2 regions of the Methylocystis heyeri genome follow, and region 2 is predicted to be linked to the other one. Evidence: riboswitches for the same ligand, from Rfam matches in the RefSeq annotation. Region 2 holds a riboswitch; the other holds the start of a gene.
What was found. Region 2 has a riboswitch for thiamine pyrophosphate ahead of thiC (phosphomethylpyrimidine synthase ThiC). Riboswitches for the same ligand answer to the same signal wherever they lie in the genome.

Region 1 (14,952 bases), 2.1 Mb from region 2:
TCCGGGCCTCCGGGTCGGCGTTGCGCAGGATGTCGGTCACGACGCAGGCGCTGTCCGCGCCGGCGGCGAGGCAAAGGCGGGCGCGTTCCGGCGTCAGCCCGCCGATCGCGACCAGCGGCGTCGCGCCGCAGCGCCGCCGCCATTCGCCGAGACGATCGAGCCCCTGCGGCCCAAACTTCATTTGCTTGAGCAGAGTCGGGTAAATGGGCCCGAGGGCGATGTAATCGGGCGAAAGCGCCAGCGCCAGATCGAGTTCGGCCTGGTCATGGGTTGAAACGCCCAGCCGCACTCGGTTTTCGCGCAGAGCGGAAAGATCGGCGCCGCCCAAGTCTTCCTGTCCGAGATGAACGAAGTCGCATCGCTCCTCGATGGCGAGGCGCCAATAGTCGTTGACGATGAGCTGCGCGCCGTATCGCTCGCAATGGCCGCGCGCCGCGCGGATCTGCGCCCGAATCTCGCTTTCCGGGCGATCCTTGACGCGCAGTTGCACGAGCTTCACGCCGACGGGCAGCAGGCGCTCGAGCCAGGAGGCGTCGTCGACGATGAGGTAGAAGGGGTCGAGCGTCACGCCGCGCCCTCGTCGAAGGCGCGGCCGATGAGCGGCGTCGAGGGCTCGGCGAGATCGCGCGGGGTCATCGGTTCGGCGAGCCAGGCCGCGCGTCCCGCTTCGATTGAAAGCGCAAAGGCGCGGGCCATCGTCGCCGGATCGCCGGCCCGTGCGACCGCCGTGTTGAGCAAAATGGCGTCGTAGCCCAGCTCCATCGCGGCCGCGGCGTGGGAGGGCGCGCCGATCCCCGCGTCGACGATCAGGGGGGCCTCGGGAAAGCGGGCTCTCAAAGCGCGCAGGCCGTAAGGGTTGTTGAGCCCGCGCCCGGAGCCTATCGGGGCCGCCCAGGGCATCAGCACCCGGCAGCCGGCGCCGAGCAGCTTTTCCGCGAGGACGAGGTCTTCGGTCATATAGGGAAAGACCCGAAAGCCCTCGGCGGAAAGACTGCGGGCCGCTTCCACCAGCCCGAAGGGATCGGGCTGAAGCGTGTCCTCGTCGCCGATGACCTCGAGCTTGATCCAGTCGCAGCCGAAAACCTCGCGCGCCATCTGCGCCGTGGTGATCGCCTCTTTGGCGGTGCGGCAACCGGCGGTGTTCGGCAGGACCTTCGCGCCCGACTCGCGGACGAGGTCCCAAAAGCTTCGGCCCGCGCGCGAGCCGCCCGCCTCGCGGCGCAGGGAAATGGTCACTATCTCGGCTCCCGAGGCCTTGATCGAATCGGCGAGAATCGCCGGGGAAGGGTAGCGCGCCGTGCCGAGCAGCAGCCGCGAGGCGAATTTTTCACCATAGAGGGTCAGCGGATCGTCCAACGCTCAGCCTCCCTGTTTCGGAGCGAGAATTTCCACTGCGTCGCCTTGCTTCAGCCGGGCATCGGCGCGGTCTTTCGCGCGCACGAAGTCCAGATTGAGGGCCGTGCCGACCAGCTGATCCCCATAGCCGAGTTCGGCCAGCAGCTCTTCGAGCGTGGCGGCGGCGACCTCGCGCTCTTCGCCGTTAATCCGAATCTGCATCGCAGACCTCCGGAAACCATGCGTCTTCGAGAACCACCCGGGCGGCGCGGCGCGCGAGCGCCGGCGCGAGCAAAAAGCCGTGGCGATAGAGTCCGTTGATATAGAGAGCGCGGCCCCGCCGCGTAAGACGCGGGAGATTGTCGGGATAAGCGGGCCGCACGTCCGAGCCCATTTCGACGATTTCGGCTTCGGCGAAGGCCGGGTGAATGGCGAAAGCGGAATTCACCAGCTCGACCACCGATCTTGCCGTGACGCGCGCGGCCTCCTCGTTTTCGATCATCGTCGCGCCGATCATGAAGATTCCGTTTCCGCGCGGAACGACATAGACCGGCCGGCGCGGATGGAGCATGCGCACCGGGCGAGAGAGTTTCAGCTCCTCGCTGCGCAGCACCAGCATCTCGCCCTTGACGCCCCGCAGCCGGGCGAGCTGGTCCCGGGCGGAAAAGCCCCGGCAGTCGATGGTCCAGTCCGCTCCGCCGCGCGGCTCGGCGCCGAAGCGCAAGGTTACGTTGGCCAGATGCGCCAGCCGTTCGCCGAGCGCGGCCATGGCCGCTCGCGGATCGAGATGCGCCTCTGTCGGAAAATAGAGCGCGCTCTCGAATCGTCCTTCGAGGTCCGGCTCCAGCCGCGCGAGGCCGGCGGCGTCGAGCGCCTCGAAGTTTCTGGTGCGCCGCGAAAAATCCCGCAGCTCGGCGGGCTCGCGGGGCGGGGCGACGACGAGGCTGCCGCGGATCGTCGCAAGGCCGAGGTCCGCCCAGAAGTCGATCGCTTCCGCGCCGAGTTCGGCCACGATGGGCTCGGCCGTCTCCAGCTCGCACCAGGGAGCGATCATGCCGCCGGCGAAGCGCGAACATCCCATGCCGGCCTGAGGCCGGGTCTCGACCAGCTCGATCTCGACGCCGCGTTCGGCGCCCTGGCGCGCAAGCTCGAAGGCGGCGGTCAGGCCGGCGACGCCTGCGCCCAAAATTTCAATGCGCATGACGAAGCGCTTGCCCGCCGAGCGGGCGCTGGTCGATTCTTCGGGGCATTCTTCCTCCCTACGCCAGTATGAGCTGGATCAGGTTATAAGGGTCGCCGCGCCGCGCCGCCTATGGCGCATTCTCGGCCTCTCAGCCCCAAACGTCGCCGGGCGGGGCTCCCCTGGCGTCTTTCAGCATAGAGTGTTTTCGGGCGAAGTGGGAACCGCTTCGCGTGAAGAAAACGCGGTTCAATTTGAACCGGAAAGACTCTAGCGCCGCGGACCGGGCGGGTTCAAGCCGCAACAAGGTCGCGGATTGCGGGTTACGACCGCTCGGCGCTTCTGCGCTCTTTGCGCTTGGCGATGATTTCGTCCGGGGTTTCCCTGACCCGGGCGTAGCCTTCATCGCCGGAATCGGCCCGGAACCAGATCTCCGCGCCTCCTTCGAACGACCATATGGAGCTGGCCCGGTTCAGATTCACATAGACGATCTGGTTGGGCTTGCCCTGCGGGGTCAATTTGACCCATTCCGAGCTCATCTGCGTCTCCGTCGCCTGGGTGGAACATAGCTTTGGAGATTGGCCGCTCGGGACGGGCGTCAAGGGCCGTCGTGGCTGCGAGGGTCGGCCTGAAACTAAACCGAACGCGCCCTAGCAGGAGGCCCCGGATGCGAGAACGAAGTCGAGGAAGTCTTTTTCCGGCAACGGCTCCGCATAGAGGAATCCCTGCGCCAGATTGCAGCCGCCCGCAGCCAGTAAATCCGCCTGTTCGCGGGTCTCGACGCCTTCGGCGATAAGTTCGATGCCGAGCCGCTTCGCCATGGCGATGATGGCTTCTACAATGGCGCGGTCATGCTCGTCTTCGACGATGTCGCGGACGAAGGAACGATCGATCTTGAGATAGTCGATGTCGAATTTCTTAAGATAGGACAGCGCCGAATAGCCGGTGCCGAAATCGTCGAGCGATACGGCGACGCCGAGCGCGCGCAACTGCTTCAATTGCGCAAGAACTTCCGGCTGGTTTTCGAGCAGCAGACCTTCGGTGATTTCAACGCCGAGCAGTTCGCCGGGAATGGCGTTGTCGATCAGGTGCTGCACCCAAGGGGCCACGCCGTCGCGGCCGAAAAACTGGCGGGGCGAACGGTTGACGCTGATGCGCGGATGTCCGCAGGCCGGCGCGCCGGCGCATTTGCTCCAGCTTAGGGCGACGCGCGCGGCCTCTTTGAACACGAAATCCCCGATCTCGTGGATCAGGCCGCCGGTCTCCGCGATCGGAATAAATTCAGACGGCGAGATCACGCCCTGCACGGGATGGCTCCAGCGCGCCAAAGCTTCGGCCTTGACGATGCGCCCCGTCTTTACGTCGATGATCGGCTGGTAATGTACCGAAATCTGGCCCTGGTTCAATCCATGGCGCAGATCATGAACCATCTGATTGTCGCCTCTTATCTTGCTTCGCGCCTGCGAACCAAAGAAGACGAATTGATTGCGCCCCGACGCCTTGGCGAAATACATCGCCTGATCGGCGTAGCGAAGCAGCATGTCGGCGTCGTCGCTGTCGTCGGCGGGGTAGAGACTGACGCCGACCGACGCCGAAAGGGAAAAGCAATTGCCGTCGATTGCGATAGGGCTGTTGATGACATCCAGCAGGCGACGAAGCGTGTTCTCGCATTCCCGCGTATCGCCGACCCCAATCAGAAGCGCGACGAATTCATCGCCGCCGATGCGCGCGACCATATCCCCCGCGCGCAAGGTCCGAGACAAACGCTCACCGACGTCGATCAGAACCTGGTCGCCGATCCCGTGGCCGTGATTGTCGTTGATCGGCTTGAAGCCGTCGAGGTCGAAATAGAGCACCGCCAGCATGTCGCCGGAACTTTTCGCCTGGGCGATCGCCCGCGTCAGCCTGTCGGTCAGAAGCCGCCGGTTCGGAAGTCCGGTGAGCGCATCGTGATGCGCGATGTGCTGAAGATATTCTTCATGCGCTTTGAGCTGGCTGACGTCGGAAAAAATTCCGACGTAGTGTTTCACCTTGCCCGCTTCGTCGCGCACGGCTTCGATGTGAAGGTTTTCGACAAAGAGATCGCCGTTCTTGCGACGGTTGGTCAACTCGCCGTTCCACGAGCCCTCGGCGAGCAGAGTCGACCACATGCTCTGATAGAACGCCGTGTCCTGGGCGCCGGATGAAAGCAGGCTGGGTCGTTTGCCCAGAACCTCGTCGCGATCATAGCCGCTGATGGTGGTGAAGGCTGGATTGGCGTCGAGAATGCGCCCGGCCGGATCGGTAATGAGAATGCCTTCGCGCGCGGTCCCGAACACGCTGGCCGCCATGCGCAGCTGAGTGTCTATCCCGCGTTTGGCGGTGACATTGCGCGAAACGGTGAGGATGCCGCTCACTTTGCCGTCGGAGCCGAACTCCGGCACGCCGCGCACTTCGACGGCGCCCAGGCTCCCATCGGGGCGGATCCAGTTGACTTCCCACTCTCTGGGTTCGGCGGAATCCCTGACGTCCGCCAGTTGCGCCTGAAACGCCGCTGCGCCTTCGGGGCCGTTCGGCGCGGACCAGAGTTCGACCGGCGTTTTGCCCAGCAGCGACTGGGTTGGGATGCCGGTGAGCGTCTCATGGGAGCGGGTCAAAAAAGTGCGGCGGAAATCGCTGTCGTAGCGAACCACCATATCCGGCAAATTCTCTGCGAGGCTGCGAAAGGTTTGCTCGCCCAGCCGCAATTGCCGATCGCTCTCCGAACGCTCCAGCTCCGCCGCGGCGCGCGGCGCGACGAGTTGCAGGATTTGCGTCGCGGCCGCAGGATCGGCGAGGGGCGACGTGTCCATGACCGCGATCAAGCCGAGCGGTTTTCCGGTCGAATCCCACAAAGGCGCGCCCGCATAGCTCTCGACGCCCATCTCGACGAGCAGTCTGTCTTTTGGGAAGAGCTCCTGCACGCCGGAAGGATAGCAACAGGTCCGCTTGGCGGCGACCCCTTCGCAAGGCGTGCCCGCCAGCTCATAGCTCACATTGGGAGCGATGTCGCCTTTGGCGTAAAACGCGATGGTTTCGGCGACGCCCGAATTTGCCGACAACAGATCGATCACGACATAGGCGACGCCGAGCGCTTCGCCGATATGACGCGCGAGCGCAGCAAGAAAATTAGGCTCGCCGGGATCGGCGATGAAACGCAGCGTGTTCTCCATACGCTTGCGCGCGGTGATGTCGTGCGCCAGGGCGACGATGTGTTTTTCGCCGTTCGTTTCGAAAACGGCGCCTTTGACCTCCACCGGAAATATCCGTCCGTCCTTGGCGCGATGCCTTGTTTCCAGGGCGAAATCGCCTGGCGGCGTCAATAGTTTTTCGATCGCCTCGTGCGTCACGTCTGGATCGATGTCCAGCGGCGTCATTCCGAGAAGTTCCTCGCGGCTGTATCCGAGCGAGCGGCAAGCGGCGGCGTTCACGATAATGAAGCGAGTCCGGCTATCGGTCACGAACAATGCTTCGGACGATTGCTCGCAAGCGCTCTGGAGGAGCGTCAACTCGAAATCGGCCAATTGGCGCGCCGTGATGTCCTTGCCTATGGGGACGATCGGCGCAGGCTCGACGCCTGGAACGTGGGCGGCTGCGGATTCACAACGCTCTCCGCACTTCGTCAGCAGACCGGGATCGCAGGCGTTCGGCGCGGGCTCGCCGGCCGCGCGCGAATAGAGGATACTGCCGTCACGGCCGAGGAAATCCGACGAACTCTCCGCAACGCTCAAGAATTTTTGCTCATGCAAAGTCGGTGAGGATTTCGGCGGCTGGTCCGGCAGCATGATCAATAGGTCTCGTTTAAAGCGATATTGTCGCAGTGCGCCCCGGCTCCGATGCGGTTTGCGAAGGCCAACAAGTTACGTTATTTAGTTGAGATAGAAATATCAATATTTTGCGCGAAGAACGCGCGCCCAAAGTAAAATAAGGGTTATCCGGGTTGGAGACTCATGAACGTCGGCGTCTCACATTACGGCGCTTGGCGCTCGCAATGCTGCTTTTACTATATTTTTGTGAGGCGGAGCCGTTGCGATTCGCGAGTTCAACCCGCGAGCGATTGAGAAATGGTGGTTTGGTCTCGAAGATGCTGAACCCGCTCCACCCCATTGACTCGGGCCGCCCTGCTGCGTAAACCTCTCCCAAAATCTCGCAAGAGGTGCTCAAACAAAACCTGCGTCGCCCAAGGGAGCGCAGGCCCACGTCCGGCGGCGCGTCGCGCTCCCGGGCGCGTTTTGCTTTGAGCGATCCTGTTTCGCCCGCCGGCCGGGCAAAGGAGAACAGCATGTTCGAGAGCCTTTCCGATAAGCTCTCCGGCATTTTCGACAAGCTCACGCGGCGCGGCTCGCTCACCGAAGCCGACGTCGAAGAAGCTTTGCGCGAGGTCCGCCGCGCTTTGCTCGACGCCGACGTCGCGCTCGACGTGGTGCGCTCCTTCTCCGACAAGGTGCAGAATCGCGCCGTCGGCGCCAATGTGATCAAGTCGATCTCCCCCGGCCAGATGGTCATCAAGATCGTCAACGACGTTCTGGTCGAGACCCTGGGCGAGACCGCCGAGCCGCTCAACACCGAAGAACGCCCGCCCGTCATCATCATGATGGTCGGCCTGCAGGGCGCCGGCAAAACCACCACGACGGCCAAGATCGCCAAGCGCCTCAAGGAGCGCAACAAGAAGCGGGTGCTGATGGCCTCGCTCGACGTCAAGCGCCCGGCCGCGCAGGAACAGCTCGCCATTCTCGGCCGTCAGGTCGAGGTCGACACCCTCCCCATCGTCCCCAATCAGACGCCCTTGCAGATCGCCCGCCGTGCGGCCGAGGCGGCGCGGCTCGAAGGCTATGACGTCGTTCTGCTCGACACCGCGGGCCGCACCCATATCGACGAGCCCCTCATGCAGGAGATGGCGGACATCAAGTCCTACGCCAGCCCGCATGAAATCCTGCTCGTCGCCGACGCTCTCACCGGCCAGGACGCGGTCAATCTCGCCAAGAACTTCGACGCCCGCGTCGGCATCACCGGCATCGTCCTCACCCGCATGGACGGCGACGGGCGCGGCGGCGCTGCGCTCTCGATGCGCCACGTCACCGGCAAGCCGATCAAGCTGATCGCCACCGGCGAGAAAATGGACGCGCTGGACGAATTCGCCCCCAAGCGCATCGCCGACCGCATTCTCGGCATGGGCGACATCGTGGCGCTGGTGGAGAAGGCCGCCGCCACGATCGACCAGCAGGAGGCCGAACGCGCCGCCATGCGCATGGCCAAGGGCAAGTTCGATCTGCAGGACCTTTGCGATCAGCTCGCCATGGCCGAGAAAATGGGCGGCCTCACCGGAATCATGGGCCTTTTGCCCGGCGTCGCCAAGATGAAGGACCAGCTCGCGTCCGCCAATATCGACGACAGGATCATCAAGCGCCAGCGCGCGATCATTCTCTCGATGACCCCCAAGGAGCGCCGCAATCCCGACATCCTGAAGGCCTCGCGCAAGCGCCGCATCGCGGCCGGCTCGGGCGTCAAGGTCGAGGAGATCAACAAGCTGCTCAAGCAGCACCGCGGCATGGCCGACCTCATGAAATCCATGGGCGGCGCCAATAAGCGCGGCGGCGGTCTCATGGGCCGCGCCGCCCAGATGATGGGCCTCGGCGGCATGCCGACCCCCAGCAAGGAAGAAATCGCCGAGATGCAGAAGAAGCTCGGCGCCGGCGGCTTCACGCCGCCTGCGGGCCTTCCCGAGGCGCCGCCGGCGGATCTGTTCGCGTCCAAGCCCTCTTTGCCGGGGCTGGGCGGCAAAAGTCTTCTGGGCGGGTTCAATCCGTTCGGGAAGAAAAAATAAGGCGCGCCTTCAAGGCTGCGTCCCCTTCGCAAAACAAAGGAAGCATAGATGTCGCTCAAGATCAGACTGTCCCGCGGCGGCGCCAAGAAGCGCCCCTTCTATCGCGTCGTCGTCGCCGACTCCCGCTCGCCGCGCGACGGCCGTTTCATCGACCGGCTCGGCACCTTCGATCCCCTGAAGGCCAAGGACGCGGCCGACCGTCTCGTGCTCGACGCCGAGAAGGCCAAGGAATGGATCGCCAAGGGGGCGCAGCCGACCGATCGCGTCGCCCGCCTGCTTGAGACCGTGGGCGTGGGCAAGCGCGAGGCCCGCAACAATCCCGTCAAGGCCCAGCCGAAGAAGAAGGCTCAGGAGCGCGCCGCCGCCGCCGCGGCCGCTGCTGAAGCCGCCGAGTGATCGACAAGGCGCCTCCCGCCCCGGGCAAGGGGCGGGATATGGTTCTGCTCGGGCGTTTCGGCGCGCCGCATGGCGTGCGCGGCGAAATCCGCCTGCAAAGCTTCACGGCGGACCCTTTGTCCATCGCGAGCTACGGTCCGCTCTTCGACAAGAGCGGCCGGCAAAGATTCGTGCTGGCCAATGTGCGGCCACAGGGCAAGGACATGCTGGTCGCCCGCGTCGAGGGCGTCAACGACCGCAATGGCGCCGAACAGCTGAGTCGCCTCGAGCTCTTTGCGCCGCGCTCCAGCCTCCCTCCGCCCGATGAAGACGAATTCTATCTCGTCGATCTCGAAGGGCTGCGCGCGGAAACGGGCGAGGGTTTGCTGCTCGGCCAGGTTCTCGGCGTGCGCAACTTCGGCGCCGGAGACATTCTGGAGATCGCACCGCCGGTCGGCGGCGAGACCCTTCTGTTTCCTTTCACCAGGGCGGTGGTTCCGGTCGTCGACATCGCCGGCGGGCGCGTGATCGTCGCTCCGCCCGAGGAGATCGAGGAAGAAGGTCCCGAGCCTGCAAAATAGAAGCTTTTCGGCTTGCGCGCCGTCGTGCCATAAGCCCTTCATGTGGCGCGCAACCATCCTTACGCTGTTCCCGGAAATGTTCCCCGGCCCGTTGGGCTTTTCGCTGGCCGGAGACGCGCTGTCCCGCGAGGTCTGGCGGTTGGAGGCCCTGCAGATACGCGAGCACGGTCTCGGCCGTCACCGCGCGGTGGACGATACGCCCGCGGGCGGCGGCCCCGGCATGGTGATGCGGGCCGATGTGCTCGCCGCCGCGATCGACGCGGCTGCCGCTGCCGACGACCCCCGTCCTCGCCTGCTGATGAGTCCGCGCGGCGCGCCGCTCACCCAGGAGAGGGTGAGGCGGCTCGCTGAAGGGCCGGGCGCGATCATCCTCTGCGCCAGATTCGAGGGCGTCGACGAACGCATCATCGCGGGGCGCGGCCTCGAGGAAATCTCGATCGGCGATTACATACTCTCGGGCGGCGAGGTCGCGGCTCTGGCTCTGATGGACGCCTGCGTCCGGCTCCTGCCCGGCGTGATGGGCGAAGAAGCCTCCGGGACCGAGGAGAGTTTCGAGGACGGCCTGCTGGAATATCCGCAATATACAAGGCCTAGAGGGTTCGAGGGCGCGGAGATTCCGGAAGTCCTGCTGTGTGGAGACCACAAGAAAATCGCCCAGTGGCGGCACGAGCAGGCTTTGCGCCTGACCAGGGAACGCCGGCCCGATCTGATCGCGAGGTTCAAGCGGTAGACGCCCGAGTCCTGTCGCGCCGCCGGAACGGGAGCCCATGCTCGTCGACCCCTGGTCACCGCCGCGCCGACGCCAAAGCGTCGTAGAGGAGGCAGCCGAGCAGGGCTCCGCCCGATTCCGCTCCGAATACGCCCAGGGAGGCGGCTTCCGGGGCCAGGGCTTCGAGGAGAGGAGGCGCCGCGAAAGCCCCCGCCACAGCAGCGGCGGCGCAAAACCAATCGAAAAAGCCATAGCGCCAGCCCGACCAGAATCTGGTCAGGAATAAAGCCGTAACTATGGTGATCAAGGCGTCGAACATGCCGTGTCCGCCGAAGTGAGTTTCACGCGAGAAATTAGCGGGAGGCGGTTACCCAATTGCTTTGCTGGCAAACTTTCTCGAAGGATTATGCGGGACTTGGACAGGGGCGCGGGAAAAAGGCTAAACCATATCCTGACGCCAGACTATTTCTTGCAAAATAAAAATACAGTCGAGGATCGGCTACGATTCGTTGTCAATAATTGCTCAGCTTCTATATTTTATCCGAGCCTCGTTTCGCGATCCAGTAAAGGAGAAGCCGGTGAAATACTCCAGCGTCGCGATTTTTATTTCGTCTGTCGTGATCCTTGCTTCCGGCGCGGCTTTCGCGCAGCAGCATCCGTCCGGAGGCGCGCCTGGCCACTCCGCGGGCAGCACGACCGGACCCGCCGCCGGCGGCGACGTCGAGCCGTCCACGGCGATCCAGAAGCAAAATCCCAATATCCCCAACGCCGGTAAGCAAAAGGAGAGCGGCGTCAGCGGGACTACGGCGGGCGCGCCGGCCATCGAAGGGCGTCCCGACACCCAGAGCGGTAAAGCGCCCTCCGGCAAGGAAAAGCCTGTCAAGCCGGGCTCGTAACCGCGCATTTGCCCGCGGGCGCTTTCTTTGGAGGCGCCTGAAGCGCTTCAGCGCGTCGGGATCGGCTGGCCGCTGCGGTAATCGTAAAAGCCGCGCTGGGTCTTGCGGCCGAGCCATCCGGCCTCGACATATTTCACGAGCAGAGGGCAGGGGCGGTATTTCGAATCCGCCAGCCCCTCATGCAGCACCTGCATGACGGAGAGACAGACGTCGAGACCGATGAAATCGGCGAGCTGAAGCGGACCCATAGGGTGGTTCGCGCCCAGCTTCATCGCGGTGTCGATCGCCTCGACCGACCCGACGCCCTCATAGAGCGTGTAGATGGCCTCGTTGATCATCGGAAGCAGAATGCGGTTCACGATGAAGGCCGGGAAATCCTCCGAAACCGTGATGGTCTTGCCGAGCTTCGCGATAAAGCCGCGCGTCTCCTCGAATGTGCGATCCTCGGTGGCTATGCCACGGATCAGCTCGACGAGCTGCATCTTGGGCACCGGATTCATGAAATGAATGCCGATGAACCGCTCGGGCCGTCCGGTGACCGAGGCGAGGCGGGTGATCGAGATCGAGGAGGTGTTGGTGCCGATGATGGCGTCGGGCTTCAGTGCGAGCGCGACGTCGGAAAGTATCCTGCGCTTGATCTCCTCGTTTTCCGAGGCCGCTTCGATCACGAGGTCGGCGTCGCGAAAATCCTGGACTGCCGGAGCCGGGGAAATGCGGGCCAGCGCTGCGCTCTTCCCCGAGGCGTCGATCGTTCCGCGCTCGACCGACTTTTGCATTTGCGCTGCAATATCGTCTACGCCCGCAGCGATACGTTCGTCGCTGACGTCGTTCAATGCGACGTCAAAACCCGCCAGCGCGCACACATGGGCGATGCCCTTGCCCATTTGTCCGGCTCCGATCACGCCGATCTTGCGAATTTCAAGGCTCATGTTTCGGGGCGCCCCCAGCGAGATTTCAGACCCTCTTATGCAGTGCAATATAGCGCGCGTTTGGCTTTTATGAAAACCACCATCTTTTCAAATCGGGTCGGGGCCGAAAAGAAACGGGTCCGGGCCTTTGAAACGGCCCGGACCCGCCTGCTTTCTTTGAAGCTCAGCGGCCGCTTTTGGCGAGTTCCGCGTCGAGCTCCGGCAGGGCGTTGAAGAGATCCGCGACGAGGCCGAAATCCGCCACCTGATAGATCGGGGCCTCTTCGTCCTTGTTGATCGCGACGATGATCTTGGAGTCCTTCATGCCCGCGAGATGCTGGATCGCGCCGGAAATGCCGACGGCGACATAGAGGTCCGGCGCCACGGCCTTGCCGGTCTGGCCGACCTGGAGGTCGTTGGGGGCGTAGCCGGCGTCCACCGCAGCGCGGGATGCGCCGATCGCGGCGTTGAGCCGATTGGCCACCGGCTCGATATATTTGGCGAAGTTCTCGGCGCTTCCGAGCCCGCGTCCGCCGGAGACGATGATCTTGGCGGCGGTGAGCTCGGGCCGTTCGGACTGGGCCAGGGCCTCGCTCTTGAAGCTGGAAAGGCCGGGGTCGGCCGGACCGGCTATGGTCTCGATCGCGGCCGAGCCGCCCTCGCCCGCCGCCGAAAAGGCGGTGGTGCGCACCGTGATCACCTTTTTGGCGTCCTTGGAGCGGACGGTCTGGATCGCGTTTCCGGCATAGATCGGGCGCTCGAAAGTATCCGCCGCGACGACCTTGATGATGTCGGAGATCTGGGCGACGTCGAGCAGCGCCGCGACCCGCGGCAGCACGTTCTTGGTCGTGCTGGTCGAGGGCGCGAGGATGACGTCATAGGCGCCGGCGAGCCCGAGGATCAGCGCCGCGGTCGGTTCGGCCAGCACATGGTCGAAGGTCGCGGAGTCGGCCAGGAGGACCTTTTCCACGCCCGCGAGCTTGGCGGCCTGTTCGGCGGCGGCGGCGAGGCCCGAGCCGGCGACGAGGATATGGACAGCGCCGCCGATCGCCGTGGCGGCGGTGAGCGCTTTCGCGGTGGCGGGAGCAAGCGCGCCGCCGGCGGTTTCAGCGAGAAGGAGCGTCGCCATGATTAAAGAACTCCCGCTTCTTTGAGTTTCGCGACCAGTTCCGGAACCGAGCCGACCTTGACGCCGGCCTTGCGAACCGGGGGCTCAGCGGTCTTCAGCACCTCGAGGCGCGGCGCGATGTCGACGCCGTAATCAGCCGGCGCCTTGACGGCGACCTCTTTCTTCTTGGCCTTGATGATGTTCGGGAGGCTGGCGTAGCGCGGTTCGTTCAGCCGCAGATCGGTGGTGACGATCGCCGGCAGCTTCACCGTGACGGTCTGCAGACCGCCGTCGATCTCGCGTGTCACGTCGACGCTGTCGCCGCCGATCTCGACCTTGGAGGCGAAGGTGCCCTGGCCCCAGCCGAGCAGCGCTGCCAGCATCTGGCCGGTTTGATTGCTGTCGTCGTCGATCGCCTGCTTGCCGAGGATGATCAGCCCCGGCTGCTCTTCGGCGGCGATCTTGGCCAGGATCTTGGCGACGGCCAGCGGCTCGACCGTTTCGTCGGTCTTGACCAGAATGCCCCTGTCGGCGCCCATGGCGAGGCCGGTGCGCAGGGTTTCGTCGGCCTTCGCCGGCCCGATCGAGACCACCACGACCTCGCTGGCCTTGCCTGCCTCCTTGAGGCGCAGAGCCTCCTCGACGGCGATTTCGTCGAAGGGGTTCATGGACATTTTCACATTGGCCAGATCGACGCCGGAGCCGTCGGCCTTGACCCTGATCTTTACATTGTAATCGACGACCCGTTTCACGGGTACGAGAATCTTCATCGCTCAACTCCCGGCGAGCGTGACGCTTGGTCACCTAATGCGGCAAAAGCTGGATTGCGCTCTGGTAACGGGCGCGCCGGTTCAAGTCAAACCCCCTTGAAACGCTCAGAACCCCGGCGGCGCGTCGATGTTTTCGGGCAGCGGCGGGGGCGGCGGAGGCGGAGGGGCGAAAAGCCGCACGCTGCGGCGCTTGAACAGGGGCGTGAGGGCGAGGCCGGCGAGGATGCCGCCGACATGGGCGAACCAGGCGACGTGCCCCTGCTCGCCGAAAAGGGCGTTGAGGAATTGCAGCACGATCCAGGTGCCGACGAACATCCACGCCGCCGCGCGGATCGGAAACACGCCGGCGACGAGGCCGAAGATCGTCGACCGGGGGTGCAGAAGCAGAAAGGCGGCGCAAACGCCCGAGATGGCGCCCGATGCGCCCACCAGCGGCGTGATCGTGTGGGGTGAGGCGTAGGCGAAGAAGACTCCCGAGGCGACCCCGCAGCTCAGATAGAACAGCAGGTAATGCAAGGACCCCATCGCATCCTCGATATTGTCTCCGAACACATAGAGGAACAGCATGTTGCCGAGCAGATGGAGCACGCTGGAATGAAAGAACAGCGAGGTCACCAGCGTCAGGGGCGCGGGCGGCCCGACGACCCAATTGGCCAGCGCCGCCTCTCCGAACAGCACGCGGGGTATGACCGCAAAGCCGCGCGTGATCGTCAGCGGGTCGCCGAACAACTCGCTGTGCACCAGCACAAAGACCAGGATGTTGAGGCCGATCAGCGCCCAATTCACGACCGGTCGGCGCAGGTAGCGCATCGGCGTATCGTCGTAGATCGGCATCACCATCGAAGGATATCCCCTTGTTGTTTTTGGGCGCCGGCGGGCTGGCCCCGTTCGCGCCGGGCCGTTTTCCGCGGCGCCGCCGTTGTGACGTGGGTTCCGACTGGCGGGCTCGCGTCATTGCTGGCGACGCGAAGCAAACCGGGGCCGCGCCAGTCTTCCTGGATCGCCGCGTCGCAGCGCTCCTCACGATGACGGCGCAAAACCGCGTCTTCGGTCGGAGTATGACATAAGAACGCCCGGAGCGCTTGGCCGGCGCTCCGGGCGAAACAGGCTTTCGCCTGAATTTTTAGAGCATGTTCCCAAAAAGTGCGAAGCGGTTTTTGGAAAAGAACATGCTCCGTCAATCAGATTTGGAGCGCGTTCGACTGCGTTTGAACCGAACGCGCTTCAGTGAGACAAGGCCTTCACGAT
Region 2 (14,952 bases):
CGCGTGAAGACTATTTCCTCGGCATGCTCCGCGTTGAGGAAGCGGCGCACCGACTCCCTCGCGCCCTCGAAAGCCTCGGTGGAGGCGTTGGCGAGATAATGCAGGCCCCGGTGCACATTGGCGTATTCATGCTCGTAGAAATGCGTGAGACGCTCGATCACCTGCCGGGGCTTTTGCGCGGAAGCCGCGTTGTCGAGATAGACCAGCTCCTTGCCGTAGGGACGCTCCGACAGGATGGGGAAATCCTCCCGGATCGCGTCTACGTCGAAGATCGGGGCAGCCTGAGACAAGCCGAATTGCTGGTTCATTTTGTGTCCCTTCGCGCTAGCCAGGCCGAAATCCGCTCCTCCAGCGTTTCCCGGATCTGCTCTCCCGCCACCAGCTTCAACGCCTCGTTCGCGAAGCCCTGGATCAGCAGGGCTTCCGCCTCGCTTTGCGGCAGGCCTCTCGCCTGCAGATAGAAGAGTTGGTCCGCGTCGAGCCGTCCGCAAGTCGCGCCATGGCCGCAGACGACATCGTCGGCGAATATCTCCAGCTCGGGCTTGCTGTTCATCGTCGCGCCGTCCGAAAGCAGGATCGCCTTGGACTGCATGGCGCCGTCGGTCTTCTGGGCGGGCTGCGCGACGGAAACCTTGCCCTGGAAGACACCCGTCGCCGACTCGTCGATGATATAGCGGAAATATTCGCGGCTCTTGCCACCGGGACTCTGGTGCCGCACCAAAAGCGTGGTGTCGGCGTGATCCCGCCCCCGAAGCAGATTCGCCCCGCAGAAGGCGGCGTCGGCGCCCTCCCCGGCCAGCGTCGCGAAGACCTGGCGGCGGATCAGGCCGCCGCCCTCGATCAGGCAGAAAGAATTCAGTGCGGCCTTTTCTCCGAGGGTCGCAAGCAGCGAGAGCACCCTGACCGCCCCTTCCGCCTGCCGCGCTATCGAACAGACATGTTCGAGCCGGGCTCCGCGCTCGAGGCACAGCAGCAGCGCATGGTTCTCCTGCGCGTCGGACGTCTCCAGTGATTCAAGCGTCTCGATCAGCGTGGCGGAGGCTCCCGCGCCGGCCATGACCAGTGAGCGCGCATAGACTGAATGGGCGGCGCCCGCCGAGGAAACCGCGTTCAGGATTTCAAGCGGCTGCTCGACCACGGTCCCCGGCGCGATGCGCAGGACCACCCCGTCCTGCATCAGCGCCGCATTGAGCGCGATCATGGCGTCGTCGGCGTCGCCAGCAAGCGCGGCGAGTATGTCCGCCTCGCCCGAAGCCAGCGCCTCGCGCAACGACTGCGCGCCGACGCCCGCAGGCAGCGCCGCGAGGTCGGAAAGATCGGGCCGGAAGGCGCCGTCGAGCACGACCAGCCGGCAGGAAGCCTGTCGCCGCTCCGGGGCCGGAACCGCCCCGGCCGCTCCGGCGAGAGGCGCAACGGCCCGCAACGCCGCGCGAAGGTCGGTGTAATGCCAGCTCTCGACGCGTTTGTTGGGGAGGCCCGCGTTTGCAAAGGCCTCCCAGGCGCCGCGCCGCAGCGACTGGGCTCCCGCGTCCTTCATGAGGTCAAAGGAAGTCTTGAGGGCGATTTCCGCCTGGGTCGCTGTCTCGCTCATGATCAGGCCGCCTCGACGATGTAATCCTTGTAGCCGCTTTCTTCGAGCTCGAGCGCGAGCTCGGGTCCGCCGCTGCGCAGAATGCGCCCGCGCGCCATCACATGCACCGTGTCCGGCTTGATGTAATCGAGCAGGCGCTGGTAATGCGTGATGACGAGGAAGCCTCGATCCTTGGCGCGCAACGCGTTCACGCCTTCGGACACGATGCGCAGCGCATCGATGTCGAGCCCCGAGTCGGTCTCGTCCAATATGCCGAGCTTGGGCTCCAGCAGAGTCATCTGCAAGATATCCATCCGCTTCTTTTCGCCGCCCGAGAAGCCGCTGTTCAGCGGGCGCCGGAGCATTTCCTTGGAAACCCCGAGCCTGGCCGCGGCCTCGTTCACGCGCTTCATGAAGTCCGGCGTCTGCAGCTCCTCCTGGCCGCGCAGGCGGCGCTGGGCGTTCATGGTCGCCTTGAGGAAGGTCATCGTCGCGACGCCGGGAATTTCGACCGGATATTGGAAGGCGAGAAACACGCCCTTCGCCGCGCGTTCATGCGGCTCCAGCTCAAGGATGTTTTCGCCGTTGAGCAGCACTTCGCCGTCGGTGACGTCATAGCCCTCGCGGCCGGAAATGACGTAGGAGAGCGTCGATTTGCCGGTGCCGTTCGGACCCATGATCGCGGCGACCTCGCCGTCGTGGACGGTGAGGGTGAGGCCGTCCAGAATTTTGCGGTCTCCGATGGAGACGTGAAGATTTTTAATTTCGAGCATGGATGCGTCCCTTTCGAGAATTTGAACCGCTGGCCTGAGAGGTAGTACCGCTCAGCCCACGCTCCCCTCGAGACTAACGGAAATCAGCTTCTGCGCCTCGACCGCGAATTCCATCGGAAGCTGCTGCAACACGTCGCGCACGAAGCCGTTGACGATCAGAGCCGTGGCTTCCTCGGCGCTCAGGCCGCGTTGCATGGCGTAGAAGAGCTGGTCCTGCGAAATCTTCGACGTGGTGGCTTCGTGCTCGAACTGCGCAGTCGGGTTCTTGCTTTCGAGATAAGGCACGGTGTGCGCGCCGCATTTGTCGCCGATCAGCAGACTGTCGCAATTGGTGAAATTGCGCGCGCCTTCCGCCTTGCGGTGCGCGGAGACCTGGCCGCGATAGGTGTTCTGCGAGCGTCCCGCCGAAATGCCCTTCGAGATGATGCGGCTTTTGGTGTTGCGGCCGAGATGGATCATCTTGGTGCCGCTGTCCACCTGCTGGAAGCCGTTGGAAACCGCGATGGAATAGAACTCGCCCTGGGAGTTGTCGCCACGCAATATGCAGGACGGGTATTTCCAGGTGATCGCCGAACCGGTTTCCACCTGGGTCCAGCTGATATGCGAGTTGCGGCCGCGACAATCGCCGCGCTTGGTCACGAAGTTGTAGATGCCGCCCCTGCCCTCGCTGTCGCCGGGATACCAGTTCTGCACCGTGGAGTATTTGATCTCGGCGTCGTCGAGCGCGACGAGCTCCACCACCGCGGCGTGAAGCTGGTTTTCGTCGCGCTTGGGCGCGGTGCAGCCTTCGAGATAGCTGACATAGGAGCCGGCGTCGGCGATGATCAGCGTCCGCTCGAACTGGCCGGTGTTCTTTTCATTGATGCGGAAATAGGTCGAAAGCTCCATCGGGCAGCGCACGCCGGGCGGCACGTAGACGAAAGAGCCGTCGGAAAACACCGCCGAGTTGAGGGTCGCGAAGAAATTATCCGTCACCGGCACGACCGAGCCGAGGTATTTCTGCACCAACTCGGGATGGGTCTTCACCGCCTCCGAGATCGGGCAGAAGATGACGCCCGCCTTGGCCAGCTCTTCCTTGAAGGTGGTCGCGACCGATACGCTGTCGAACACCGCGTCGACCGCCACCTTGCGGGTTTCCACGCCCGCGAGAACCTCCTGCTCCCGCAGCGGGATGCCGAGTTTCTCATAGGTGCGCAGAAGCTCGGGATCGACCTCTTCGAGCGTCTTGGGGCCGGGCGTCGTCTTGGGCGCCGAATAATAATAGAGATCCTGATAGTCGATCGGGGAATGCTCGACCCTGGCCCATTTGGGCTCTTCCATGGTGAGCCACCGACGATAGGCCGCAAGCCGCCATTCCGTCAGCCACTCCGGCTCGCTCTTCTTGGCGGAGATGAAGCGGACGATTTCTTCCGAAAGGCCCTTTGGGGCCTTCTCCGACTCGATTTCAGTCGTGAAGCCGTATTTATACGCGTCGACGTCGATCGACTCGACTGTCTGAACGGTCTCTTTCAGAGCCGCCATGGTCTCTTCTCCTCGTCACGGCGGGTTCAAGGCCCGTCGGCCGAAATCCTTGGGGGCCAGCCCCAGCTCAGGCGGCGGATCGCCGTGGCCTCATCCGTGCCGCCACCCGTGCAAGAGCGATGCCGAACAGTTCTACATCCTCCGGCTTCGAAGACCAACCCAGGCTGACGCGCAGCAGCCGGTCTTCCTTCAGCCCCATCGCGGCCAGCACGTGCGAAGGGCGAACCTTGCCTGAAGAACAGGCCGATCCCGAAGAAACGGCGACCCCTTCCAGGTCCAGCGCCATCGCCATGGTTTGCGGGACGAAGCCCGGCGCCAGGAACGCGCAGACATTGGGAGCGCGCGTCCCCTCTCTGCACAGAAATTGAGCAGAAGGGAGGATTTCGGCGACCTTCGCCTCCGCGGCGTCGCGCAAGGCGCCCAGCCGGGCGATTTCCGCGTCGAGATTTTCGATCGAGGCCGAGAAAGCGGCCGCGAAGCCCGCGGCTGCGGCGACGTTCTCGGTGCCGGAACGCCGGCCGCCCTCCTGTCCGCCGCCTTTCAAGACCGCATCCCTGATATGGATATCGTCGCGCGCGAACGCCAGGGCCCCCGCGCCGAACGGCCCGCCGAGCTTATGAGAGGAAAAGAACAAAACATCGGCGTTTAATGTCGAGAATGTTGCAGCGCAACGACCGACGGCCTGGGTGGCGTCGCAGACCAGAACTCCGCCCGCGGCGTGGACCCGGTCCGCCGCCTCTCTCACCGGCTGGATCGCTCCGGTCTCATTGTTCACGGCCTGCAGGGCGAGGACGATGCGCTGGCCGGCCGCCCGCTTCAAGGCGTCTTCCAGAGCTTCGAGATCGAGGGCGCCCTGCGCCGTGAGAGGCAGCGTCTCGACCTGCCCGGCGGGAAAGCGGTGGCCAAGAAGCGTCGCCGCGTGTTCCCCGCCCGAGACCAGCAGCCGGTCGAACGGGTTTTCGTTCCGGCCGAGCTGAAGATTGGGCGTGAGGGCGAGATTGGCCGCCTCGGTGGCGCCGCTGGTGAAGACCAGATTGCGCGGGGCGGCTCCTAAGCCTCCGGCCAAGACGCGCCGCGCCCGCTCCAGCACTTCGCGCGCCGCCCTCCCCTCGGCATGGGTCGATGAAGGATTTCCGAGCGCGTCGAAAGCCGACAGCATCGCTTCGCGCGCCTGTGGCCGCAACGGAGCCGTGGCGTTATAGTCGAGATAGGCGCGGCTGGCTCGAGGCATAGTATCTCATGGCTCGCGTGGACGAACATTCATATAAGCGTGGCTCGCCAAAGCTATCAACCGGCGAGTGAAGCCGTCTCCCGGCTGGCCCCGGCTCCAGCCGGGCGGCCGCTCCGGGCGTCGCGGAAGGCGTTGTCGATGGATTTCGATCATTACGGCAAGCAGGCGAGCCCCGTCCCCGGTTGCGCATGGATGTTGCGCTTCGACGAGGAAGGACGCGCCGAACCGGGCGAAGAGCAGGACCTCGCGAAGCTCGGGGCCCCCGGCGAAGGCTTCGTCTGGCTGCATGTCGATTTGAACGACAGCCGCTCTTCGGGACTTCTCGCGAGGCTCGCAGCCCTGCCGGAAGAAGTGCGCAAAATATTGTCCGAGCCGGTCGACCGGCAGTTCATCGACCATTCCGGCGACATCGTGCGGGGCGCATTCTTCGACCGCGAACGCGGGGCGCCGGGCGGGCCTCCGCAGATCGGCTTTCTGCGTTTCGCTTTCGGCGAACGCTTCCTGGCCAGCGCCAGCCATCGCCCCATCGACGCGGCGGAGGCGACCAAGGCGGCTCTCACTCATGGACGGCTGGCGAGCACGCCGCTCGAATTGTTCGAGGCGATGGTCGGCCATATCTGCGACGAGCTGGGCAAGATCATCTACGAGCTGTCCTCGACGCTCGACGGCATCGAGGAGCGCATCGTCGCCGACGGCAAGGGCGAGAGCGAGCGCGCGACGCTTGGCTCGGTGCGCCGCGCCGCGCTGCGGCTGGCGCGCGAGGCCGCCGGCTTGCGCTCTCCTCTGCTACGGCTGGAGGCGACGCTCTACGATCCCGAGCTGGAGGAGCTGAAGGAAGCTGGCGCGCGGCTGGCGCGCCGCGCCGACATACTCGTCCATGATCTCGCCGAAGTTCAGGACCGGGCCCGGCTTTTACAGGACGAACTCAACGCCATCGCCAGTCTGGTGACCAACGACCGGCTCTACATCCTGACGATGGTCACCACGCTGCTGCTGCCGGCGACCTTCGTCACCGGCTTCTTCGGCATGAACACCAAAGCCCTGCCCTTCGCCGAAGCGGCGCATGGAACCGCCTATGCCGCGGCCCTCTGCGTCACGGCCTCGCTGGTGACGCTTTTCTTCATGCGCCGGATCGGCCTCACCCGCCCCCGCGCGGAACCAAGACAGAAGCGTCCGCGTCAGGGTTGAACAGCTCGGCGCAAAGCCAAAGGAAAATCGATCTTGACCAACGCTAGAACCTCCCTGCGCCGGCTCTTGCTCATCGCCGGCATTCTCCTTTCCGGCGCGGCGCAGGCGGAGGAAGGGAAATCGCAATATACCTCGCTCCAGAATTGCGAGACGCTCGACCATCTGAAGCTGCCCGGACGCGTGATCGAGAAAGGCGACGGGGCGGGCATTTTCCGTTGCAAGGGGATCGACGACTATTCCGTCTATGTGATCGACCAGGATCCGCGCAGCTTTCTGGTTTTAGGAAAGGGCGGAAAGCTTTTCTCCCTGGAAAAGCCGCTGCTGTCCGATTTCAAGCTCGGCGAGTTTCCCAATGTCTCGGGAGCGCAGAAAGCCGAATGGCGGCTGGACGCCGACGGCAAGGCTGCGGGGCTGATCGTGCGCGTCTCATATATGCGCACTGACAAGCCCGGCGCCTCCGCTTCCGCGCTCTTTGTGTTCGATCTGCGCGGCGACCCCGCTCTGATCGGCTCCGCGCCGACAAATGAGGAAGCGCGCGGGCTCATCGACGGCGCGCTTGGAGCAGGCGTAGCTGCCGAGGAAAAGCTTTCCCGCGAATGCAACAAAATCTACGCCGAGCTCTGCAAAGGCTTCAAGCCCGGGCCGGAAATGCTCGGGGGCTGCTACGACAAGCGGCCCTCGATCGCAGACAAAGTGCCGCCGAAATGCACCGCCGACTTTCAGACCAACATCGAGAACTATCACGAGGCCATGGGCGGCGGGAAATAAGCGGAGAGCCCGGGGCAGACCTTCACGCCGGCATTCCATCTCTGAGGCCTTCTCGACAGCCCCGCGCCACTTGCCGGCGCCGGGGCTGTCACGCCACGCCGCTCGGCGTCGTTTAACGGGCTCCATGCCGGGACGAAGCAAAAGCAGCACCAGCAAGGCTAATTTACAATATCTGCAGTAAAAACAGCCGTCATTGCGAGTGAAGCGAAGCAATCCAGACTAAATGAAAACGTTGAACGCCACGTGAATCCACTGGATCGCCACGTCGCTACGCTCCTCGCGATGACGGCGGCGATGAACCGCCGCGGGTTTCCTTAGGAAAGCCCGCAGCCTTTCTCTATTATTAGCCGAACACCCGGCCAAAAATCGTATCCACATGCTTGAAGTGGTACGAGAGGTCGAACAGCTCGTCGAGTTCGGCGGGAGAGAGCTTGGCGCTCACGTCCTTGTCGGCGCCGAGCAGCGTGCGGAACTCCCCTTCGCCGCGCCAGACCGGCATGGCGTTGCGCTGAACCATGGCATAGGCGTCCTCGCGCGAGACGCCCTTTTGGGTAAGCGCCAGCAGCACGCGCTGCGAATGGACGAGTCCGCCCAGCCGGTCGAGATTCTTCTGCATGTTCTCGGGATAGATCAGGAGATTCTCGATCACGCCGGTGAGGCGGACCAGCGCGAAATCCAGCGTCACGGTCGCGTCGGGGCCGATCATGCGCTCGACTGAGGAATGGGAAATGTCGCGCTCGTGCCAGAGCGCCACATCCTCCATGGCCGGCAGCGCCATGCCGCGCACCAGCCGGGCGAGGCCGGTCAGATTCTCGGTCAGCACCGGGTTCCGCTTATGCGGCATGGCGGAGGAGCCCTTTTGGCCGGCGGAGAAATATTCCTCGGCCTCCAGCACCTCGGTGCGCTGCAAATGGCGGATCTCTATCGCCAGCCGCTCGATGCTGGAGGCGACGACCCCCAGCGTGGCGAAGAAAGCCGCATGGCGGTCACGCGGGATCACCTGGGTCGAGACGGGCTCGACCGCGAGGCCGAGCTTTGCGGCGACATGCTCCTCGACCCGCGGGTCGATATTGGCGAAGGTCCCGACCGCGCCGGAAATAGCGCAGACCGCGACCTCCTTGCGGGCGGAAACCAGGCGTTCGCGGGCGCGGGTAAATTCGGCGTAGGCCTGGGCCAGCTTGAGCCCGAAAGTCACCGGCTCGGCGTGAATGCCATGCGAGCGGCCGATGGTCGGGGTGTCTTTATGCTCGAAGGCGCGCTTCTTGATCGCGGCCAGCAGAGCGTCAACGTCGGCGATGAGAAGATCGGCGGCGCGGGTGAGCTGGACCGAAAGGCAGGTGTCGAGCACGTCCGAGCTGGTCATGCCCTGATGCACGAAACGCGAGTCGGGCCCGATGAATTCAGCCAAATGGGTGAGAAAGGCGATGACGTCATGCTTGGTGACGCGCTCGATCTCGTCGATGCGGTCCACGTCAAAGGTGACGCCTCCGGCCTTGTCCCAGATCGCCTTGGCGCTTTCCTTCGGGATGACGCCCAATTCGGCGAGAGCGTCGCAGGCATGGGCCTCGATCTCAAACCAGATCCGAAACCGCGTCTGCGGCTCCCAGATGTCGGTCATGGCCTTGCGGGAATAGCGCGGGATCATGGGCGTCGGCCTCAAACTAGCGAAAACAGGAGAACCGCGGCCCTAACATGCGCGTCCGGCGGATGTCCAGTTGGGGCGGGTGCGGCCGCCCCGAACTCATGGCCGCCGGCCGCCCGATCATCTACGATTATGCCGATGAGCGCCCAGCCGCCGACGCCGCCTCATATGACCGTCGACGAGTTCCTCGTCTGGGCGAGCGAGCGGCCGGGGCGCCATGAGCTGATCAATGGCGAGGTCGTGTCCCAGTCCGCCGAGCGCGCCGCGCATTGGAAGGTCAAGCTCGCGGTTCATGTCGCTCTGCTCAACGCGGTCCGCGCCGGCGGCCTTAACTGCCATGTCGTGCCCGACGGGGCCACGGTGAGGATCGACGACGCCACCGCTTATGAGCCCAACGCGCTGGTCTATTGCGGCGAGGAGGCGGCGCCTTCCGCGCTCACGGTGGATAATCCCGTCATTATCGTCGAGGTGCTTTCCCCCTCGACCGGGCGCATGGATCGCGCGCGCAAGCTCGCCGATTATTTTCGCCTGCCCAGCCTCGCGCATTATCTGATTGTCGACTCGAACGAGCCACTCGTCATCCACCATCGCCGGCAGGAAGGCTGCGATATCCTCACCCGCATCATCCGCGAGGGCGCGACCTTGCTCGACCCGCCGGGGTTGGAGGTGGTGGTGGCGGAGATTTACGGTGCTAGCTAACCGCATCTATTTTATTTTTGGACGCCACATGTGAGGCGAACAGCTTAATCGCCGATACTTCGATGAAATGAATAATATTCGAGGTGCGAGAACCACGAATTATCATACCGGCTAGGCCAACGAAAAAGCCATTGCCATCGACACCGAGATAGAACACGGTGCCGCCGCTCATCCCATCCGCGTCGAAAGATCCTCGCCGGGACATCGTTAAGCGATGGACATGCGGGGCATTGCTCGGCCCGTCGTAAAACCCCGTAGTCTGCATACAACGCGCATGCACATGAGTGTTTTCGCCAGAGTCTTCATCAAACCCGATGTCCTGAAATTCCGTGGGGTATCCATAAACAATGAAAACCCGCTCTCTACCAGGCTTCCATATTTCCGACTCCTGAATATCAAAGAATTCGCTCCTAAGACTTGGGATTTCATACGACTCTACCGGGAAATTAAACGATCGGACATCAATAAGTTCGTCATATTCTATCTGCTGAGATGCCTCAGCGATTACCATCGAATTACCTGTTATGATCCACTCCCTGTTGTAAGACGGCCAAATCCCGATCTGATCAGGATTAAAGCTTCCAATCTGATGCCCACAACAAAAGAGCAAGCAGCGTTTTTCAAACGCCACTGCGGTGGAGCTGCCAGGATATCCGTAACCCATATCCGTTACCCCAACTATCTTTTTACAATGACGGTGCAGCGTGGTTTCCACTGAGCGCGGCGAGCACCAAAGGCGGCCGATCCGGACCGCCTTACCGGCGAGGTACTCGTCAAAGCTCAAGAGCCTTAAAGGGTGGTTCAAGTGCGCCTCTTCAAGCCAATCAAAAGATTTCCGCGTTAACTACTCCCCCGCCTCCACATAAATCTCGGCGCCTTTTTCCAAAAACTCCGCGCTTTTGTCGGCCATGCCCTGTTCGCGCTCGGCGATGGCGGCGGCCTCCTCGCGCAAGTCGCGGGTGATCTGCATCGAGCAGAATTTCGGCCCGCACATCGAGCAGAAATGCGCGACCTTATGGGCCTCTTTCGGCATCGTCTCGTCGTGGTATTTGCGCGCGGTGTCGGGATCGAGCCCGATGTCGAACTGATCGGTCCAGCGGAAGTCGAATCTCGCCCGGCTCATGGCGTTGTCGCGCTCGATCGCGGCGGGATGGCCCTTGGCGAGATCGGCCGCGTGAGCGGCGATGCGATAGGTAATCACCCCGGTCTTGACGTCGTCGCGGTCGGGCAGGCCGAGATGTTCCTTGGGCGTGACATAGCAGAGCATCGCCGTGCCGAACCAGCCGATCATGGCGGCGCCGATGCCGGAGGTGATGTGGTCATAGCCCGGCGCGATGTCGGTCACGAGCGGTCCAAGCGTATAGAAAGGCGCCTCGCCACAGACGGCGAGCTGCTTGTCCATATTGGCTTTGATCTTGTGCATCGGCACATGGCCGGGGCCTTCGATCATGACCTGGCAGCCCTTGTCCCAGGCGACCTTGGTGAGTTCGCCCAGCGTCTCGAGCTCGGCGAATTGCGCCGCGTCATTGGCGTCGGCGTTGGAGCCGGGCCGCAACCCGTCGCCGAGCGAGAACGAAACGTCATAGCGGCGCATGATGTCGCAGATGTCGCCGAAACGCTCGTAGAGGAAGCTCTCCCTGTGCCTGGAGAGGCACCAGCGCGCCATGATCGAGCCGCCGCGCGAAACAATGCCGGTGACGCGATTGGCGGTGAGCGGCACATGGGCGAGGCGCACGCCGGCGTGGATGGTGAAATAATCCACCCCCTGCTCGGCCTGCTCGATCAGCGTGTCCTTGAACACCTCCCAATCGAGCTTGGTCGCGTCGCCTCCAACCTTCTCCAGCGCCTGATAGATCGGCACGGTGCCGATCGGCGCGCTGGCGTTGCGGATGATCCAGTCGCGAATATTATGGATATTGCGGCCGGTGGAGAGGTCCATGACGGTGTCCGCGCCCCAGCGGATCGACCACACCATCTTTTCGACCTCCTCCGCCACGGAGGAAGTCACGGCCGAATTGCCGATATTGGCGTTGATCTTGACCAGGAAATTGCGCCCGATGATCACCGGCTCGAGCTCGGGGTGGTTGATGTTGGCCGGAATGATCGCCCGGCCCCGCGCCACCTCGTCGCGCACGAATTCCGACGTCACGAATTGCGGGATCGAGGCCCCGAAGCTCTCACCGTCGGCGATGCGCGCCGCGGCGTTTTCGAAAGCGCGCTCGCGGCAGAGATTCTCGCGATGCGCGACATAGACCATTTCCTGCGTGACGATTCCGGCCCGGGCGAATTCGAGCTGGGTGACCGGCCCGGCGCCCGTCCCACGATAAATCGCGCGGGGAGCCGGGCATGGCGGAACGAGATATTCGCCGCTGGCGAAGCCGTTATCCTCGGGCTTTACCGTCCTGCCCTGGTAGTTCTCCAGCCCCTCGCGGGCCGCGAGCCAGGGCCGCGCAGCAGGCAGGCCCGCCGCAAGATCCGGAGTGAACTCAGCGCAGCCATAAGGGCCGGATGAATCGTAGATGCGCAGCGGCGGCTCCCCCGAGGAGGGCTCGAAAGCGATCTCACGATAGGGAACGCGGACCTCCGGAAAGCCCGCAGGCGACGCATAAAGCTTCCGGGAGCGCCCGATCGGACCGGTCGTGACGCTGACCGGCTTTGGGGAATGTTTGTCTTGCGCATTCATGATCTGGCTCCGGTAATCTCGAGGCGGGCGCAGTAGCGGAGAATGCGGCGATGATCCGCGAGCCGATCCCGGCTCTTGATTGGATCGCACTGGCATTCCCTCCGCCGGCATTACCCGGATCAGGTTCTATGGGTCCTTCTCAGCCGCCGCGGCGGCGCCCCTCGCCATTTGGTGAAAGCTAGTGGTTTGTCGGCCCGCTCGCAAGCCGGACCAGCCCGAATAGGCTTTATCACGCCCATGTAATGCGGAAACATAGATGTGGCAAATACGTGACATTCGGGACAAAAAGCGGCGACTGAGCTCCAAACCCTGCTCGAATCAGGAAGTTTTTGTTACGCTCGCGGCTAGACTAGGATCGGCCTGTGCGTGCATGGGCGCAGTCACAACTTCAGCATAGGTCATCCCGATGAGTCAGGATTTTCGGCGCGCGCTCGTGGTTTCGCTGTCGGTGGCTTGCATTTTACCGGCCGAAGCCGGCCTTGCGGCGGAGGGAATAGAGCTCATCGGCTATGGCGCGCGGCAGAAGGCCCTGGCCGGCTCCGACGTCGCCGATTCCAAAGACGCCATGTCGATGGCCGTGAATCCCGCCGGCATCGTCGGCATGGAACGCCAATATCAGTTCGGCATCAGCGCCCTTCTGCCCGATCGCGGCTATCAGGCCAGCGGTCCGCTCTCCGTGGTCGCGCCGGGGGATGTCAGAAGCGGACGTCCGATCTTCCCTGTTCCCAACAACGCCAATGTCCAGCCGATCGACGCCGAATCCGCCTGGGGCACGGTCTCCTACGGCAATGGCGGCATCAACACCGCTTATGACTGGGGGCATTACAAGCCCCCGATTTACGCGCCGTCGCTCTCGGTGGGCCCCTTCAAGCTCGCCGGTCCGCTCGTCAGCCCCTCCCTGGGCGGTCCGCTCGGCGGAGGTTTCGCCGGCATCGACCTCCAGCAGCAGTTTTTCAGCGTGGTCTACGCCCGCAAATTCGGTCCCGTGACCATCGGCTTCGCCCCGACCCTGGCCGGCCAGGCGTTGAACGTTCAGGGCCTCAAGACGCTCGCCCCCTATTCCTGGGATCCCTACCACCTGTCGGACAATGGATACGACTATTCGGTCGGCGGCGGCATACGCCTAGGCCTCCAATACGAAATCACCAAGGAGCTGCGTCTCGGCGTGGCGGGCTCGACGCCGATGTTCATGACCCAGTTCGGCAAATATGCGGGCGCCATCGCCAATCACGGTAAAATGGACATCCCCGCCGAGGTCAGCGTCGGCCTCGCCTATGACATTCTCCCCAATGTCACGGTGATGGTGGATTGGAAGCACATCTTCTATTCGGCGGTTCCCGCCCTCGGGAATCCGACTTTCCCGATTTTTTACGGCACGCTCGGAACCTACGGCGGGCTCGGATTCGGCTGGCGCGACACCGACGCGGAAGCCTTCGGCGTCGAGTGGCGGGCGACGAAAGACCTGACCTTGCGGCTGGGCTATAATCACACCAGCCCCATGATCGGATCGCAGGACGTCACGCTCAATATCCTCGCGCCGGCGATCAGCGAACATCACATCGCGGGCGGCTTCAAATATGATCTGACCAAGAATTCGTCGATCGACTTCGCGACGGTCTATGCGTTCAAGAATTCGGTCAGCGGGCCTGAGAACGTGCCCTTCGCCCGTTTCGCATACAGCACGCCTTTCGGATCGGTTCCGGTGGCCGTGCCGCCGCATTACGCCGCCGGCACGAACATCACCGATTCGCTCAGCGGCCTCGAATTTTCGGTGAGCTATACCTATAAATTCGACCTCGGCGACAACTCCTTCATCCCGACCCATTTCTGACGCATCCGCCTCGCAGCGAAGCCGGATAGGAGCGTCCGAGCTGTGCGTGCGAGGAACCGAAGCGGGACGCATATGGAGCGCCCTCGGCCTTCGCGCCGAGGGCGTTTCCAATTCAACCTTTCACGATCGTCGGCGCCGCGCGCTTCGTCTGGGTTTCGAGCAGCGTTTTCACCTTGGCCGCCAGATTGAGATAGATCGCCGCATGCTCGCCCTGCGGATCGGCGCCGACCACGGGGCGTCCCGCGTCCGAGGTCTCGCGAATGGCGATATCGAGCGGAACTTCGCCGAGGAACGGCACGCCGAGCTTTTCGGCGTCGTGACGGGCGCCGCCATGGGCGAAGATCTCCGACCGCCCGCCGCAGTGCGGACAGAGAAAATAACTCATGTTCTCCACGATCCCGAGGATCGGCGCCTCGACCCGCTGAAACATGCTCACCGCCCGGCGAGCGTCGATCAACGCGATATCCTGAGGCGTCGAGACGACGACAGCGCCGCTCATGGGAACCTGCTGCGCGAGCGTGAGCTGCACGTCGCCGGTGCCGGGCGGCATGTCGATGACCAGCGCGTCGAGCGGGCCCCAGGCGACGTCGCCGAGCATTTGCGTCAGGGCCTGCGAGACCATCGGTCCCCGCCATACCATCGGCACGTCTTCCTCGACCAGGAAGCCGATCGACATGACCTTGACCCCATAGGCCTCATGGGGAATCATTTTGCCGTCCGCGACCTCGGGCTTGCCGTGCAATCCGAACAGGCGCGGCGCCGAAGGGCCGTAGATGTCGGCGTCGAGCAGGCCGACGCGCCAACCCTGCGCGGCGAGGCCGAGGGCGAGATTGGCCGAAGTCGTCGATTTTCCGACGCCGCCCTTGCCCGACGCCACACATATGATGAAGCGGATGTTCGCCACAGCCGCCGCGAGACCTTGGCGCGGCGCCCCCTGCGGCGGATGGGCGTGACCGTGATGGCCGCCCTGCGCGGCAGGCTGCGGCGCGCGCTCCGCAGTCAATGTGACGACGGCTTTTTCGACGCCGGCGAGCTGGGCGACGGCC

Region 1: it holds a riboswitch for thiamine pyrophosphate, as region 2 does, so the genes downstream of both, H2LOC_RS13270 (FAD-dependent oxidoreductase) here and thiC (phosphomethylpyrimidine synthase ThiC) in region 2, are expected to answer to the same signal.

The regions. Positions count from the first base shown of each region.
Region 1 covers NZ_CP046052.1:2,898,194-2,913,145, reverse strand. The annotation lists gene H2LOC_RS13285 (thiamine phosphate synthase) at 1-568, opposite strand, end outside; gene H2LOC_RS13280 (thiazole synthase) at 565-1,356, opposite strand; gene thiS (sulfur carrier protein ThiS) at 1,360-1,557, opposite strand; gene H2LOC_RS13270 (FAD-dependent oxidoreductase) at 1,541-2,536, opposite strand; TPP riboswitch at 2,575-2,709, opposite strand; gene H2LOC_RS13265 (hypothetical protein) at 2,839-3,054, opposite strand; gene H2LOC_RS13260 (bifunctional diguanylate cyclase/phosphodiesterase) at 3,166-6,318, opposite strand; gene ffh (signal recognition particle protein) at 6,816-8,357, shown strand; gene rpsP (30S ribosomal protein S16) at 8,406-8,753, shown strand; gene rimM (ribosome maturation factor RimM) at 8,750-9,313, shown strand; gene trmD (tRNA (guanosine(37)-N1)-methyltransferase TrmD) at 9,354-10,043, shown strand; gene H2LOC_RS13235 (hypothetical protein) at 10,099-10,341, opposite strand; gene H2LOC_RS13230 (hypothetical protein) at 10,601-10,918, shown strand; gene H2LOC_RS13225 (3-hydroxybutyryl-CoA dehydrogenase) at 10,966-11,847, opposite strand; gene H2LOC_RS13220 (electron transfer flavoprotein subunit alpha/FixB family protein) at 12,011-12,955, opposite strand; gene H2LOC_RS13215 (electron transfer flavoprotein subunit beta/FixA family protein) at 12,958-13,704, opposite strand; gene H2LOC_RS13210 (rhomboid family intramembrane serine protease) at 13,810-14,544, opposite strand; gene H2LOC_RS13205 (NAD(P)(+) transhydrogenase (Re/Si-specific) subunit beta) at 14,929-14,952, opposite strand, start outside.
Region 2 covers NZ_CP046052.1:424,445-439,396, reverse strand. The annotation lists gene H2LOC_RS01905 (cysteine desulfurase) at 1-308, opposite strand, end outside; gene sufD (Fe-S cluster assembly protein SufD) at 305-1,591, opposite strand; gene sufC (Fe-S cluster assembly ATPase SufC) at 1,594-2,343, opposite strand; gene sufB (Fe-S cluster assembly protein SufB) at 2,395-3,864, opposite strand; gene H2LOC_RS01885 (cysteine desulfurase family protein) at 3,932-5,095, opposite strand; gene H2LOC_RS01880 (CorA family divalent cation transporter) at 5,234-6,283, shown strand; gene H2LOC_RS01875 (hypothetical protein) at 6,317-7,051, shown strand; gene purB (adenylosuccinate lyase) at 7,395-8,696, opposite strand; gene H2LOC_RS01865 (Uma2 family endonuclease) at 8,832-9,392, shown strand; gene H2LOC_RS01860 (hypothetical protein) at 9,385-10,197, opposite strand; gene thiC (phosphomethylpyrimidine synthase ThiC) at 10,237-12,075, opposite strand; TPP riboswitch at 12,154-12,247, opposite strand; gene H2LOC_RS01850 (OmpP1/FadL family transporter) at 12,482-13,906, shown strand; gene H2LOC_RS01845 (Mrp/NBP35 family ATP-binding protein) at 14,019-14,952, opposite strand, start outside.